Regions from separate parts of the Undibacterium sp. Tian12W genome, predicted to be linked through region 2. Evidence: riboswitches for the same ligand, from Rfam matches in the RefSeq annotation. Region 2 holds a riboswitch; the other holds the start of a gene.
The links. A riboswitch is a leader RNA that binds a small molecule or an ion and turns the genes downstream of it on or off. The one in region 2 is predicted to bind cobalamin.

Region 1 (7,912 bases), on a different contig from region 2:
GCCACCGCCCATGGCGTAGCCATTGATGGCAGCGATGGAAACACCACGGAAGCGGCTCAGGGTTTCAAATGCTTCACCAAAGCGGCGTGCCATGTCGAGCGCCACGGCCTTGTCACCATCGGCAAACAGTTTCAAATCTGCGCCTGCTGAAAAGAATTTCTGGCCTGAGCCTGTAATGACGAGGCTGTAGATATCTGCATCGGCATTGAGGTCATTGACGAGTTGCGTCAATGCCTGCAAACCCGCAGCCGTCCAGGTATTGGCGGGCGGGTTGGACAGGGTCACCAGGGCAGTGTGGCCTATGATTTCGCATTGTAGATTGGTGTAATTACTGTACTTGCTCATAAAAATTCCTCGCTTGCGGGTTGGTTTAGCATGTGGCGGGCGACGATGACGCGCATGATTTCATTCGTGCCTTCGAGTATCTGGTGCACCCTGACATCGCGCAGGAAACGCTCCAGCGGGTATTCGCGTATATAGCCATAACCGCCGTGGATTTGCAGGGCTTCATTGCAGACGGTAAAGCCAGTGTCGGTTGCCAGGCGCTTGGCCATGGCGCAATACACTGAGGCATTGTCTGCCTTGCTGTCTAGCTTGCTGGCGGCGAGACGCACCATCTGGCGGGCAGCCACCAGCTCGGTTTGCATGTCGGCCAGCTTGAATTGCAGTACCTGGAAGTCAGACAGTTTTTTCTGGAACTGCATGCGCTCATTCATATACGCTTGCGCGCTATTGAGTGCTGACTGCGCCGCACCGATGGAGCAGGTGGCGATGTTGATGCGGCCACCGTCCAGACCACGCATGGCAATGCGAAAGCCTTCGCCTTCTTCACCCAGCAAGTGGCTGCGTGGTATGCGTACCTGGTCAAAATTGACGGTACGGGTGGGCTGGCTGTTCCAGCCCATCTTGTCTTCTTTCTTGCCATAGCTAATGCCGGGCAAATCTGCCGGTACGGCAAAGGCAGAGATACCGCCTGCACCATCACCCCCCGTGCGCGCCATGACGACCAGCATATTGGTGGCACCTGCGCCCGAGATAAAGGCTTTGCTACCGTTGAGGGTATAGCTGTCACCATCGAGGCGGGCGCTGGTGCGTAGTGATGCCGCGTCAGAACCCGAGCCAGCTTCGGTCAGGCAATATGAAGCCAGTTTTTTACCAGCGGCCAGTTTGGGCACCCATTCTTGCTGCACTTCTGGCGTGCCCCAATTAGCTATCATCCAGCTCGCCATATTGTGTATCGTGATATAAGCCGTGGTCGAAGGGCAGGCGCGGGCCAGCTCTTCAAACACGATGGCTGCATCCAGCCGCGTCAGTCCCAGCCCGCCCAGTTCTTCTGGCACATACAGCCCGCAAAATCCCAGCTCCCCGGCATGGGCGATGACGTCCAGCGGGAAGTGGGAAGTGGCATCCCAATGCGCGGCTTGCGCCGTCATTTCATGGGCGGCGAAGCTGCGGGCAGATTGCTGGTAGGCGCGCTGGTCTTCGTTCAATTCGAAATCCATATTATCCTAGCCCCGGTAGTTGACCGCTATTGGCAGTCAATAGATGAAGTAGTGTATTAACCATTGTTCGCTTTCAATAAGGTGTGACATGCTGAGAGCGCTACAAGTGCAATTGCACACTTTTCCAGCTCCCTGCCGTTGTTGTTCCTCCTAGCAGACGCTAGTCTGCGTCGTCGTCACGCCTAGCCAGGAAACTGGAAAAATGCACACTTGCACTTGTCCAACTACCGTGGCTAGGATGCCTCCCCTTATTTCAGCGAGATGGTCGTATTCACCTTGCCAGCGCTGACGCTGTCATCAAACCAGCGTGCCGTGATGGTCTTGGTCTGGGTGTAGAACTGTATGACCTGCTTGCCATAAGGTCCCAGGTCACCGAGTTTGGATGCACGTGAACCGGTAAATGAAAACAGCGGCACAGGCACAGGAATAGGCACGTTGATGCCGATCTGGCCTACGTCGATATCTTCTTCAAAGGTACGTGCAGCAGCGCCAGACTGGGTGAACAGTGCCGTGCCATTGCCGTTAGGGTTGGCGTTGATGATGGCGATAGCGTCGGCCAGCGTATCTGCCTGCATGATGCACAATACCGGGCCAAAGATTTCTTCTTCATACACACGCATGCCGGGTTTGACGCCGGTGAACACAGTAGGGCCAACGAAGTTGCCATGTTCATAGCCTGGCACTTGCGGTGCGCGGCCATCCAGCACCAGTGTCGCACCTTCAGCAATACCTTGCGCGATCAGGCTTTCTACCCGTTCTTTGGCGGTGCAGGAAATGACCGGGCCTATGTCGGTATTGGCTTCAGCACCCGCATTGATCTTGAGGCTGCGGGCGCGGTCCAGCAAGTCTGGCACCCATTGATTGGCTTCACCAACCAGTATCACCACGGACAAGGCCATGCAACGCTGGCCAGCAGCACCAAAGGCAGCACCGGCAAGGTTGTTCAGGGTTTGTTCTTTATTTGCATCTGGCAGGACGATGGCGTGGTTCTTGGCACCCATCATGCATTGCGCACGTTTGCCCGCCAGTGTCGCGCGGTTATACACATGCGTACCTACGCGGGTAGAGCCTACGAAGGACACCGCCTTGATATCAGGGTGGTCGCAAATCGCATTGACGATGTCTTCGCCACCATGCACCACATTCAGCACGCCAGGCGGTATGCCAGCCTGCATGGCCAGTTCAGCCAGACGCATGGTGACCATGGGGTCTTGCTCGGACGGTTTCAGGATGAAGGTATTACCGCATGCAATCGCCATAGGGAACATCCACAGCGGTATCATCGCCGGGAAGTTGAAAGGGGTGATGCCAGCGCACACGCCCAGCGGCTGGTTCAGGGTATAGGTATCGACACCGCTGGCGACGTTATTGGCAATCTCGCCCATTTGCAGGTTGCCGATATTTGCCGCATGCTCAACCACTTCCAAACCACGGAAGATATCGCCTTCAGCATCGGCCAGGGTCTTGCCCTGTTCGGCTGTCAGCAACGCTGCCAGCTCGGCCATGTTTTCACGTATCAGTTGCTGGTATTTCAAAAAGATGCGGGCGCGTGTGCCTATCGCTGTCTTGCGCCAGGTCTTGAACGCGGCCTTGGCAGCATCGACTGCGGCCTGCATTTCATCTGGCGTGGTAAATGGCACATGGGCCAGCACCTGTTGCGTGGCCGGGTTGATCACATTGCGCCATTGCGTGGATTTGGAGTCTATCAGTTCGCCGTTGATGAGCAGTTTGACGTTGGGAACCTGGGTAAGAGTTGCCATGATGATTTCCTGTACTTTCTTGATTGCGCACGGACAGACGGCGGGCCATGCCCGCAACAACAGCCGCACTGATGCCTGAAAACAAGACAGCCGCCACCTGCAGAAACCTGCCGCAGCAACCATCCTGACCATGGGCATACGCCGTGTGGACGCACACCCGCCACGCACCTTCCGTACGTGACCAGACCTTGGAAAAACAGTGAAAGAACAGTATTGAAGACTAGCATCCGCCCGCCATCAGGCGTGCCATGCCATATCCCAAACACCGCCTTCCGCAATGTTTTTCTCAGCGATCAACAGGCCGGTATCCGGGCTTGCAAGTCTTGTTACATCGCCTTCCCAGTCATGCATGACCAGTGGCGTGGATGATGTAACCGCACTTGCTTACCGTTGCGGAGGCAGCAGGGGCTTGGGTCTTGATACCTACCGTCACTTGCTAGTGACAGCGACCAGGACGACCACTTTCCCGTTTAACACAGCCCAAGAGATTGGGGTGTGCACCTGTTATTTTTAGAATAGCACAAGAATTGACGTTAACGTAAACGTTAATTGGTGAAAAAAATTCAAGATGAAGTTAAAATTGGTTTTGTTATTTTGATATTGATCACATGGAGAGCTGAATGCGGTTACTTTTTGCTTGTGTCTTGTTGTCATGGGCCCTGGTGTCTGAAGCTTGGGAGGCTTCAGGTAAAACGGGGCCTGGAAATGCTTCAGAAAATGAGCTCATCTTTGTTGGGCAAATAAATGGAAAGTCCGTTGATGATTTTCTTGAGAAGAATAAAGATACTCAGGCGAAAAGCATGATCATTTTTTCGACTGGTGGAGAAATTTTTTCTGCTTTGAAACTGGGGCACTGGGTTCGTGAGCATGGCCTGGATTTAAGAGTCCGGACCCTGTGCATGTCTGCATGTGCAAACTATGTCTTTCCCGCTGCAAACAGAAAAATCATAGAGCGCGGAGCACTGGTAATCTGGCATGGAGGCATAGAGCAAAAAGATGTTCGCGAAGGAATCGCTTATTACGATGCTCTGCTTGCCAAGACCAAGACTGGTGACAATGCCTTGACTTCAAGTGAAAAGGAATTCTTAACCAATAATCAAATCAAATATGAAAGCGCAAAAAAAATCAGGCTTATGCAAGCTGAATTATTTTCTCAATTAGGAATAGATGAATATATAACCCGGCTAGGCCAGGAACCGATTTGGTATAAAGTCGATGGCTGGACTGCGACGATAGAGTTGATGAATAAAATGGGTATAAAGAATGTAGAAGCGAACCTCGACTATGCATCAGCAAATTATTTGAAGAGAAATCTGATTGCAAACATACAGTCTGGTGGCGAGCCTATTGTATTTGGTCTGGATAGTGCAGGAAAAATTGTCACCTTGAACCAGATTCCTCCTGAACCTCAATAAGGCTTTTACTTCCAGCCAGCTTGGTGCGCTTAAACGAGAATTTTTAATGAGACTGAAGAATACAGCAACTCTCCTGACTTTGGCGGCCAGTGATGATCATGAAAAAATCATTGCTGAGCTTGCTCTGATACTGAAGTTGCTCTCGTTGGCACACAAGAAAATAGCACAAACAAATCTGCTCTTGCACTACTTTGAAAGAGCAAAAGAAGAGGGTGGGGAAATCGTCATCGTTAGTAAAAAAATAGTTGAAATTGATGGGCAAGACAACTCATTTGATATCTGCGCCAGAAAAATTGTTGCGGAGTCTCTGCCAAATCCTCAGCGAATCGTGCGCCAGTTGAGATTATGTGCTGTGCAGGTCGTTGATCTCGAAAACCCTGATGTTGCAATAGGCATTGATGATGGAGAGTTGACTGTCAGCTACTGGCGATGGCTGGATGAAGTTAACTATACTGAAGCGCAATTTGCAGCTCATGTATTGGCACTGAAAAATGAATTTAGAAAATATGTGATCCTTGCTGAGGTTTAGCACAACAGTTTTAGCGAGTACCTTATATAAACAATTAATGCAAACACAGGACTGAAAGCTCTATGAACACTTTTGCCGTTATCATTAAACACAAAACCCAGCCAAGAAAACGCGACGAAGTGCGCGCTGTCTGGGAAAAACATATGGCCCCGGCTGTTGCAGCTAATCCTGGCCACCTGGCCTATTTCTATTGCTTTGACAATGCTGATCCGGACGTGATCTGTGCGTTTCAGCAATACAGCAGCGCAGAAGCCTCACAGGCATTTTTGCAGACAGCCAGTTATGCTGCTTATCTGGTCGATGTCGAACCTTTGTTATCTGGCCCGCCGCAGGTGACGGCGTTGACGCCGATGTGGGTGAAGAATTCCTGATTTTGACGATCGTATTAACATAGCTAGAACTCATAATTTTAATCTGTACTTTAAGATGAAATATCGCCTTCCTGCAGGAGATATATATTGAGACACCAAACAGACTTACCTCAAAAAATTAATTTGAATTCCAATTGCATGAAGACATATAAACAGACCGTGGTTGCGCTGATAATGGCCGCATTATCAATTAGTGCAATGGCTGATGAATCCAAACCTGAAAAAAGCAGGACGCCTGCAAAATTCTATTTTATAGATAATGTTGGTCTTTATTTTGGTGTTATTGATGAAACGGTCAATGACTTTATTTCTGCTGCGGCGGATAAAAAAATAGAGCGCCTATACATTAATTCCCAGGGAGGTGATGCACACTTCGGCATCATCTTTGGACATTGGGTATACGACAATCAGATTGAGGTCGAAGTGCCTAGTTTGTGCATGTCTTCATGCGCAAACTATGTATTTACCGCAGCAAAAACAAAAATAATCAGGCCTTCCGCATTGGTTATCTGGCATGGTAGTGCGGAGCAATGGACTATCAGGGAAATGAATAAAAAGTATGAGGACTATTTGGCGCTTTCTTTAGCTGGGAAAGCGTCCGCGGAGCAAATAGCGTATTTGGGTAGTGATAAATTACGATATGAGGGTTCCAATCTATTATTGTCTGAACAGCGGCAGTTTTTTAAGAAAATAAATGTGAATGAGTATATAACCAGGCTAGGGCATGAACCTGTCTTTTACAAACGGGTATGGGTTGCAACAGTCGGTGTAATGAATAAAATGAATATCCAGAATATTTCTGCACCAGCAGGATATGGGAATATTGATTACTTGCAAAAACATCACCCTGATCGAATGGAACTCTTGGTGTCGTTTGGCCTGGACACTCAGGGAGAAATAAAAAAACTGGATTAGCTGAAACTGAATGTCTTTTATGAGTTTAAAGCGATGTCAGACAGTTACTGAAGACACCGCTTTAACTTTAATAACAATTCCGATACTCTTTATCATCCGTCGCGACAATCGTCCTCAACAATCTTGCGCAGTTTCAGTGCAAACCTATTTCTCGCTGACGCGCTGCATTTTTATTTCTTGCCCACCCTGGCGCAAAACAACATTTTCTGCGAGCGGCCCTTGTGCATCAAATTCCAGGTTTGCATCAACCACGGTGAGCTTGAATTTATTGACATCGGTAGCCACAATCTCGGCACTGGGTTGGCCTTTGGCCTGGACTTCCAGCCCGCCCTTGGCGGTGCGCCTGATGTCGACACTGAACGCTGGGCTGGTGTATGAACCGACGAGTCGTGCGAGCTGTGTTTCATTTAGTGTGGGGGCAGCTGTTTCTGCTGGTAGGTCACCCTGGCGTGCCCAGAGTTCACTTGCCGAGCTGCCTTGCGGGTAAAAGTTGAGAGCGGTGACTTTTCTTTGCCCGTCACGTACCAATTCCATCCAGTTGAGTGGATCTATGTCAAAGCCGAGTCGCTCTTGTGTCGCTGTGATGAGTGCCAAGTCTTTCCCGCCCTGGCGTCGGGAGTAGAGTTTGCCATCCTGGAATTTGATGGTGCGCGTCACGCCATCTTTGGTGTAGATGCCTTGCGCATTTTTCATGTTCTCTTCGGTCCATTTTTCACGCGTGAGGACAACAAAGGGGTCGCCGATGACCTGCGCGGCCAATTGCATCAGATAAGGGCCGGGTGGACCCTCGAGGTTATTCAGTTGCACGACCGTGGTGCCGCTTTCTGGTATGTACGTCAGACCAGAAACGAAGCCATTAATGCCGCCATTATGCCAAAAGGCAGAATGACCGCGCACCTGATTACTAACTATGCCGAAACCATAGCGGCCTTTTATCGCTGTACCTTGTGGCGTTGTCATTTGCTGATACGATGCTGCCGACAACAGGCGTCCGCCATGCAGGGCTTCGTTCCAGCGCCACAAGTCATTGACCGTGGAAATCAGTGCACCTGCACCTTGTGGTACGGTCATGCTGATAGGACTGGCAGGAGCATAGCCGCCCTGGGCATTTTTCTGGTAGCCACGCACCAGGCCAGGCCAGACTTGTTCCGGGTTTTCCCAGCCAGTATCCTTGAGATTGAGTGGTTTGAAGATTAATTCATCCAGGGCGAGATTCCAGCTTTTACCAGTGATTTTTTCGATCACGGAACTCAACAGGATATAACCAGAATTGGAGTATTTCCATGAAGTGCCTGGGGCAAAGTCTGCTGGTAAGGCGCTGATCGATTTGACCAGGTCTTTGCTGTTGGTGTCTATCCTTTGCGTCGTCTCTCCAAATTTTGGGGTGCTGGTGAGTTCGCCTACGCCAGCGGTGTGATTG
Region 2 (7,912 bases):
CCTGGCGAATGGTGCAGCGATCAATGTCTTTGCAAGGCAGAATGGCATCGCTCTGCATGTGGTGGATGCCGGCGTCAATCATGAATTTGGCCCGCGTGAAAAACTCTTAAGCATGAAAGTGGCCGATGGCACACGCAATTTTGCCAAAGAACCGGCAATGACTGCTATTCAATGCCAGGCTGCCATGCAAAATGGTGCTGAGCTAGTCGCTGGCTTGTCCGGCAATGTACTGGGGTTTGGCGAGATGGGTATAGGCAACACCACGGCTGCGGCTGCACTCATGCACAAGCTGACGGGTGTTCCTGTTGCGGATTGCGTAGGTGCAGGCACAGGTTTGTCTGCAGAAGGCATACGCCATAAACAGGCTGTCATTGAAGCTGCGGTGGCCTTGCATGTAAATGTAGAAGAACCTGCAGATGTGCTGGCTACCTTTGGCGGTTTTGAAATTGCGACCATGGTCGGTGCCATGTTGGCGGCGGCAGAGCGCCGCATGGTCTTGCTGATAGATGGCTTCATCGTGACCAGCGCCTTGCTGGTGGCAGCCAGGATGCAGCCAGCAATACTCGATTACTGTGTGTTTTCACATCAGTCTGACGAGAGTGGTCATGCCCGCATGTTGCAGGCCTTGCAGGTCAAACCTGTGCTGCAGCTTGACCTGCGTCTGGGGGAGGGCACTGGGGCCGCGCTGGTTTATCCTATGCTACTGGCTGCGGTCAATTTTCTGAACCAGATGGCGACTTTTGCGTCTGCGCAGGTGAGTGAAAAAAGCAGCGATTGAAATAATTTTTCTCATAGCAGGAGCTGGTTTGCATCAACTACGTTTATTCTTCATCGCCCTGCAGTTCTTTACCCGCATCCCTATACCAGCGTGGGTAGGGTTTGAGCCCGACTGGTTGCGCCAGTCTTCACGCTATTTCCCGGCAACAGGCTGGATCGTGGGGGCAGTGTGTGCAAGTGTCTATGCAACCGCTGCGCAATTGTGGTCACATGCGGTGGCAGCGGTGTTATCTACTATTGCCGGCATCTTGCTGACTGGCGCTTTTCATGAAGATGGTTTTGCTGATGTTTGCGATGGCTTTGGCGGTGGCATGACGCCAGAGCGCGTCTTGGAAATCATGAAGGATTCGCGCGTCGGTGCCTATGGTGCCATAGGTATTTTACTGATGCTGGCCCTGAAGCTGACTTTGCTCATCAGTTTGCCTGCCTCGACAGTAGTACCTGCCTTGCTGCTCGCACACCCCCTCTCGCGGCTGGCTTCATGCAGCCTGATCTGGCTCATGCAATATGCGCGGCATGAAGGCAAGGCCAAACCGCTGGCACAGGAGATGAGTAATGGCGAATTTTTCGTCGCCTGCCTGACGGTGCTTTTGCCGGGCGCAGCGCTGCTGTACTTCTTTCCCTTCCCATTGTATTCGTTGCTGTTGGCCCTTTGCCTGGTGTTATTGCTGACCTGGCGTATGGCGCGTATGTTCCAGCGCAGGATAGGCGGCTTTACCGGTGATTGTCTGGGTGCTACCCAGCAAGTGGCCGAAGTGGCTATCTACCTGGGTTTGCTGGCTTTTCAGGCGGCCTGATATGCGCCTGCATATTCTCCGGCACACCAAACCGCGAATAGCGGAAGGTTTGTGCTATGGACAGACAGATGTTGATGTCTTTGATGCCGACTGTGTTTCACTAGTGCAGAAATTGTCCAGCCAGTTGCAAACAGTTTTGCCAGTATTTTCCAGCCCCTTGCAGCGTTGTGCCAGGCTGGCCAGTTTGTTGAACACAGAACCTGTATTTGATGAACGCTTGCAAGAACTCAATTTCGGTGCATGGGAAATGCAAGCCTGGGATGCGATTCCAAGAACCGACATAGATGCCTGGGCTGCAGCTCCAGCCAGCTACAAGCCCGGTGGCGTTGAATCCGCCATAGACCTGGCACAACGCGTAATAAACTGGCTGAATGATATGCGTGCACTGAATATACCTGAAGCCATTGTTGTTACCCACGCCGGTGTCATACGCATGTTGCTGGTCTGGCGGGCAGGTATGGGGGCAGGGGAACTGGCAGGGCTGGTCTGTGCACAAAACCGCAGTCTTGCCTTTGGTGAATATCAGGAAATACTGGTATTTCATACTTAATGCAGATAGTATTTACGCAAGACTGACAAGTATCCATGTTCCCCATGGTCATCGCATGATAGAACTCAGGAGATCCCCACGCATTACCGTGACCTGGCGTGCAGGTGTTAAATTGCCTGACGGCAAACTGGTTCTTGCCAAGCTGGTCAATATCTCGGCCGAGGGTGTGCTCCTGCATACGACTGAAAACCTGATACCGCAACGCAGTTACCCCATGTTGATAGAAATCCCCGGCATTTTTCAGGAGTCCCAGATTTACAAGGTCAGTTGCAAAGGCACAATCAGGCATGCCATCCTCAGTGGCGAGGTCTATCACGTGGGCATACAACTCTCAGAAATGTCTGAATTGCATACTGAACTGGTGACTGCGTGGATATCCAAGACAGCCCATCTGAGTTGAATTCTGGCCCGACTTGGAGCAAATCTGCTTTGTTTTCAATAAGTTAATAAACTGAGCTGCGTCAGTTTTTAAACCTTCCAAACTTGCGGCTACCCCCATCTGTCTATAGAATGGCGGGGTTTTGGTGCTCGCGGATATATTCATGTCTGCGGTTAAACGGGAAACACTAAGCTCTTGCAAAAGTGTGCTGCCCCCGCAACGGTGTACAAGTTGCTGCGAATTCAGAAGACTTATGTCGTTCACACGCAGCCAGCCATTTTCCAATACCACTGTGCTATGTGCATGGGAAGGTCAGATGGTGATACTTGTCAGCCCGGATACCGGCCAGAATAAGTGAAGCAATACGGACGGGGAACTTTCGTTAAACAGAAACGCATCAATTGCCTTGTTGAGGCATGGTGAAATCCTGACAGTGCAGGCTGCCTGCGTGGCCCTGTTGCTGACGTTAAATTGTCCTTATTGCTTTGTTCAAAGTAGCCTGCGGGGACGTCGGCCACTTGCTCCATTTTTTTCTGAATTATCATGACATCTGCATTCAAACCGCTCGCCCTCGGCCTGGCTATTGCCGCTGCATTCCCATCCACTATCGCTTTTGCGCAAACTGATGTTGCTGGCGCAACTGCTAATGTGGTCATTACCGCTGGCCGTCAGACACAAGCCGCCAAAGATGTACTGGCTGATAACGTCGTCATCACTGCAGAAGACATCGCCAAATCCGGCGCTGCTTCCGTTGTCGATCTTTTGCAACAGCAACGTGGCATAGAAATCGCCCGCAATGGTGGCCCTGGCACGACAGCTTCCGTCTTCATGCGCGGTGGTAACAATGCGCAAAACGTAGTATTGATTGATGGCGTACGCATCGGTTCCTCCACTACTGGTGGCGCTACTTGGTCTTCGATTCCATTGTCACAGATCGACCGTATTGAAGTCGTGTATGGCCCGTTGTCGAGCCTGTATGGTGCTGATGCCATGGGTGGTGTTATTCAGATATTCACTAAAAAGGGTACTGGTGTTATCAGTCCTACCGTATCGGCTGGCTTGGGTAGCTACGGCACGCGTAAATTGCAGGCTGGCATTACTGGTTCTGTTGCCAGTAACCTTAGCCTCAGCCTGAATGCTGCGCATGAAGAGAGTGATGGTTTTTCTGCCAGCAAACCGGGCGCAGGTACATTTACCTATAATCCTGATAAAGACGGTTACAAGATGGACAGCTTCAATGGCCGTCTGGTATGGGAAATCAGCAAGGGTTATGAATTAGGCGCGAGTGTTTTGCACAGCCGTAGTAACGCGCAGTTTGACGCTGGCATTGGCTATGATGATCGCAGTATCTCCACGCTTGAAACAATTGCTGTCTTTGGCCGTGGTAAGTTTACCGATTACTGGTCTGCATCCCTGCAATATGCCAAATCTGCCGATAAGGGATATACCGACGCGTCTTACGGCAAGAGCCAGATCGATACACGTCAGGATAGCCTGAGCTTCCAGAATGACATCCGCATTGGTAAAGATGTATTGCAACTGATCGCTGAAACACGTGAAGAAAATGTTGATTCTGTTTCTGGAGGCATTCCCGTGGCAGGCATCAATGGCACGAAACGTACAACGAATTCTTTTGCTGCCTCTTATGTGTTCAAACAAGATGCACACCTTGCCAGTGCCAGCATACGCAATGACCGTAGCTCACAATACGGTTCCAATACTACAGGTAGCGTAGCGTATGGCTATCGCTTAAGCGATGCCTTGCGTGTCAATGCCAGTTACGGTACAAGCTTCCGCGCACCAACTTACAATGAGTTGTATTACAAGGGTTATGGCGTAGCCACTAACAAGCCAGAAAAAGCAAAGAATGCAGAAATTGGCGTGTATTTTGAACAAGGTAGTACACAGTTTAGCGCTGTCTATTATCAAAACAAGGCTACAGACCTGCTGGTGTATGTTGGTGGTAACGATGCTCAAAATAAACCGTATTGCCCAAGTGGGCCTGAATATGCTTATGGCTGCGCAAGAAATGTTAATAAAGCAACTTTGTCTGGCTTGACAATCGGCGGCACGACCCGTTTTGCTGACCTGACACTGCGCGCTTCTATCGACATCCAGGACCCGAAAGACGACACGGCAAACAAACGCCTGGCACGTCGTGCCAAACAGCACGGTACCTTGGCAGCTGAATATTCTTTTGCAAACGCAAAAGTTGGTGTGGAAACCATTTACTCTGGTGATCGTTATGACGATGCAGCTAATACTAAAGTGCTGGGCTCTTATAACCTGCTGAACCTGTACGCAACCTATGAAGTCGCAAAAAATACGACTGTACTGGCACGCTGGAATAATGCCCTGAACAAGGACTATGAACTGGCAAGAAATTATGCAACAGCCGGTTCCAATGTATTTGTTGGCGTGAACTACGGCTTTAAATAAGTCTGGCATTGATGTGATGCGATGTGATGCGGTGTGGCGGATATGGCTGCATCGCCCATCACATCAGCAAGCTGATAAGCTGATGTGCAGGTCTGTTTTTTTAAAGACGCTGCACATCAAAACCTGTTTTACCTTTGGACCAGACCAATGATGGCGTCTTTTTTTTCTGCACGACAGCGCAAGCAATCCTCCAGGATGGCGGTCGCTCAACGTGCTGGTCTGGTTCTCCCTATTTTATTCACTGCCGCTGTAGGCAGCATATTGATTGCCTGCGTCTGCGGTTCGGTATCCCTGAGTTTTGCTGAGTTATGGCAAGCCTTGCTGGAATTGCTGCGCGGCCCGCCAACGACTTTGCCCGGCAGTCTGCTGGATTTACGCCTGGGCCGTGCGCTGACCGGTTTTGTGACCGGTGCCACGCTGGCACTGGCTGGCGTCATGATGCAGGCGCTATTGCGCAATCCGCTGGCTGACCCGTATGTCCTCGGCATATCCGGTGGCGCATCTGTTGGTGCGCTGGCGACTATCTTGTTTTTCGGTGCATTCTGGCTCGTGGATGTGGCTGCCTTTGCCGGTGCGATTACCGTTGCGCTGTTGCTGTTTGGCCTGGCTTACCGCGACTTGCGCGGTGCGGGTAGTACCGATGGCAGCGCACCTATCCTGTTGCTGACTGGTGTCATCGTCGCCACTGGTTGTGGTGCCATCATCACTCTCATGCTGTCGATCGCGCCAGACAGCCGCTTGCGCGGCATGGTGTTCTGGATGATAGGTGATCTGTCGAATACCCAGTCACGTTATCTGCCCTGGTTGATACTTGGTGCCATATTAATGTTTGTCATGCGCAATGCGCGTTCGATTAATGTCGCAGCCATGTATGCCGACAATGCCAGCACCTTGGGTGTCAATATTGGTCGTTTGCGGCAACTGCTGTTTTTAAGTTCCGCCTTGTTGACCGCGAGTGCAGTCAGCAATGCAGGCAGCATAGGTTTTGTTGGCCTCATCATGCCGCATATCTGCCGCTTCGCCTGGGGCCCTGATCATCGTTTGCTGATACCCGCTGCGACGCTGGCTGGCGGCTGTTTCCTGGTGTTGGCAGATACAGTGGCCCGTACCGTGGTCGCGCCACAGCAGTTGCCAGTAGGCGTCATTACTGCCCTGGTAGGTGTGCCGATGTTCCTGCTGCAATTGCATCAGTTGCGGAGGCGTTGATGGATATCCGCAACCTGAATTTATCGGTAGGCAAGCGCGTGCTGGTACGTGAACTCAACTGGCAAATACAGCCAGGTGAGTGCTGGTGCATCATAGGTCGCAATGGTGCCGGCAAAAGCACCTTGCTGCGCACTTTGGCTGGCTTGCGTCCCATAGAAAGTGGCCAGGTCTATTTGCGTGATAAACCTCTGCAAGACTGGGCATTGACGGCGCTGGCCCGTGAGCGTTCATTTTTACCGCAGGGCAGGGTAGATGCCTTCGGCTATTCTGCGCTGGATACAGTACTCAGTGCCCGTCATCCTTACCAGAATTCGCATTACTGGGAAAATAATGACGACATGGATCTTGCTATGGCTTCCCTGCGTGAAATGGATGTCGCTGACATGGCAGAGCGCGACGTGCGCAGCCTGTCTGGCGGCGAAAGACAGCGCGTAGCGATTGCCGCCTTGCTGGCCCAGGATGCGAAGTGGATGTTGCTGGATGAGCCAGCCAATGCACTTGATCTCGGGCACCAGGTCAGCGTCATGCAACTGTTTGCCAGCTTGTGCAGCAAAGCAGATGCGCTGCAAAACAAGGCTGTCGTCATGGTCAGTCATGATCTCAATATGGCCTATCGCATTGCCACTCATGCGCTGTTGCTGATGGGTGATGGTAGCTGGCAAGCCGGGCCAGCAGATGACATATTCAGTGCCTCCCAGCTCAGTATCTGTCTGGGGCACCCAATAGAGCGCTTCACCCATGGCGGGCAAACCATATTCCTGCCGCAAAACTAAAAATAACGCGAAACCACACCATGACAAGTGCATTGCCTCCCAAGCCAGATACCGAGACCGATAACATCAACACCCGTCATGAACGTCGCATGCAGCGCAAGAAGGCGATGATGGATGAAAAGATAGAAAAGGCCCAGCGCAAGACCGGTGTCTTGCTGGTACATACCGGCAATGGCAAGGGTAAAAGTTCCAGCGCCTTTGGCATGGTCATGCGTGCCATGGGGCACGGCATGAAGGTAGGCGTGGTGCAGTTCATCAAGGGTGCGATGTCAACTGGGGAAGAAATTTTCTTGCGCCGCTTTCCAGATGAAGTCGAATTCCATGCCATGGGCGAAGGCTATACCTGGGTCACCCAAAACCGTGAACGCGATATGGAAAAAGCCGCTGCAGCATGGGAGCAGGCAAAGCGCTTTTTGGCTGACCCGACGATAGGCCTGGTGGTGCTGGATGAACTCAATATCGCCCTCAAATACCATTACCTGGATTTGCAGATGGTCATCGATGATCTCGATGGCAGGCCAGAAATGCAGCACGTCGCCGTCACCGGTCGCGGTGCCTTGCCAGAGATTATCGAGATTGCTGATACAGTCACAGAAATGAATGTCATCAAGCACGCTTTCAAAGAAGGCATCGTGGCACAGGCGGGCGTGGAATGGTAATGCCCAGCGCCAAGGTTGTATTGATCTCGGCTATCGCATCTGGCCAGGGCAAGACCACTACTACCGCAGCACTGGCACGCAAGCTGGTGAAGCTGGGCAAGAAAGTGCGTGTATTTAAAACCGGGCCAGATTTTATCGACCCCATGATGCTGGAACGCGCTTGCGGTTCAGCCGTGCATTCACTGGATTTGTGGATGGTAGGGCGGGCTGATTCTGAAGGCATGCTGGCACGCGCTGCGCTGGATGCGGACGTTATCCTCATCGAAGGCGTCATGGGTCTGTATGACGGCAATCCCTCATCGGCTGATCTGGCGCGTGCCTTTGGCGTGCCT

Region 1: another riboswitch for cobalamin. It lies ahead of ACO0LI_RS24060 (CoA-acylating methylmalonate-semialdehyde dehydrogenase); the one in region 2 lies ahead of ACO0LI_RS11130 (TonB-dependent receptor domain-containing protein).

Annotation. Positions count from the first base shown of each region.
Region 1 covers NZ_JBMPPK010000021.1:72,219-80,130, forward strand. The annotation lists gene ACO0LI_RS24050 (enoyl-CoA hydratase) at 1-345, opposite strand, end outside; gene ACO0LI_RS24055 (acyl-CoA dehydrogenase family protein) at 342-1,502, opposite strand; gene ACO0LI_RS24060 (CoA-acylating methylmalonate-semialdehyde dehydrogenase) at 1,751-3,262, opposite strand; cobalamin riboswitch at 3,545-3,782, opposite strand; gene ACO0LI_RS24065 (hypothetical protein) at 3,883-4,677, shown strand; gene ACO0LI_RS24070 (hypothetical protein) at 4,724-5,206, shown strand; gene ACO0LI_RS24075 (putative quinol monooxygenase) at 5,269-5,577, shown strand; gene ACO0LI_RS24080 (hypothetical protein) at 5,716-6,492, shown strand; gene ACO0LI_RS24085 (serine hydrolase domain-containing protein) at 6,637-7,912, opposite strand, start outside.
Region 2 covers NZ_JBMPPK010000007.1:241,780-249,691, forward strand. The annotation lists gene cobT (nicotinate-nucleotide--dimethylbenzimidazole phosphoribosyltransferase) at 1-778, shown strand, start outside; gene ACO0LI_RS11115 (adenosylcobinamide-GDP ribazoletransferase) at 807-1,574, shown strand; gene ACO0LI_RS11120 (histidine phosphatase family protein) at 1,576-2,124, shown strand; gene ACO0LI_RS11125 (PilZ domain-containing protein) at 2,180-2,524, shown strand; cobalamin riboswitch at 2,630-2,867, shown strand; gene ACO0LI_RS11130 (TonB-dependent receptor domain-containing protein) at 3,047-4,942, shown strand; gene ACO0LI_RS11135 (FecCD family ABC transporter permease) at 5,093-6,148, shown strand; gene ACO0LI_RS11140 (ABC transporter ATP-binding protein) at 6,148-6,921, shown strand; gene cobO (cob(I)yrinic acid a,c-diamide adenosyltransferase) at 6,942-7,580, shown strand; gene ACO0LI_RS11150 (cobyrinate a,c-diamide synthase) at 7,580-7,912, shown strand, end outside.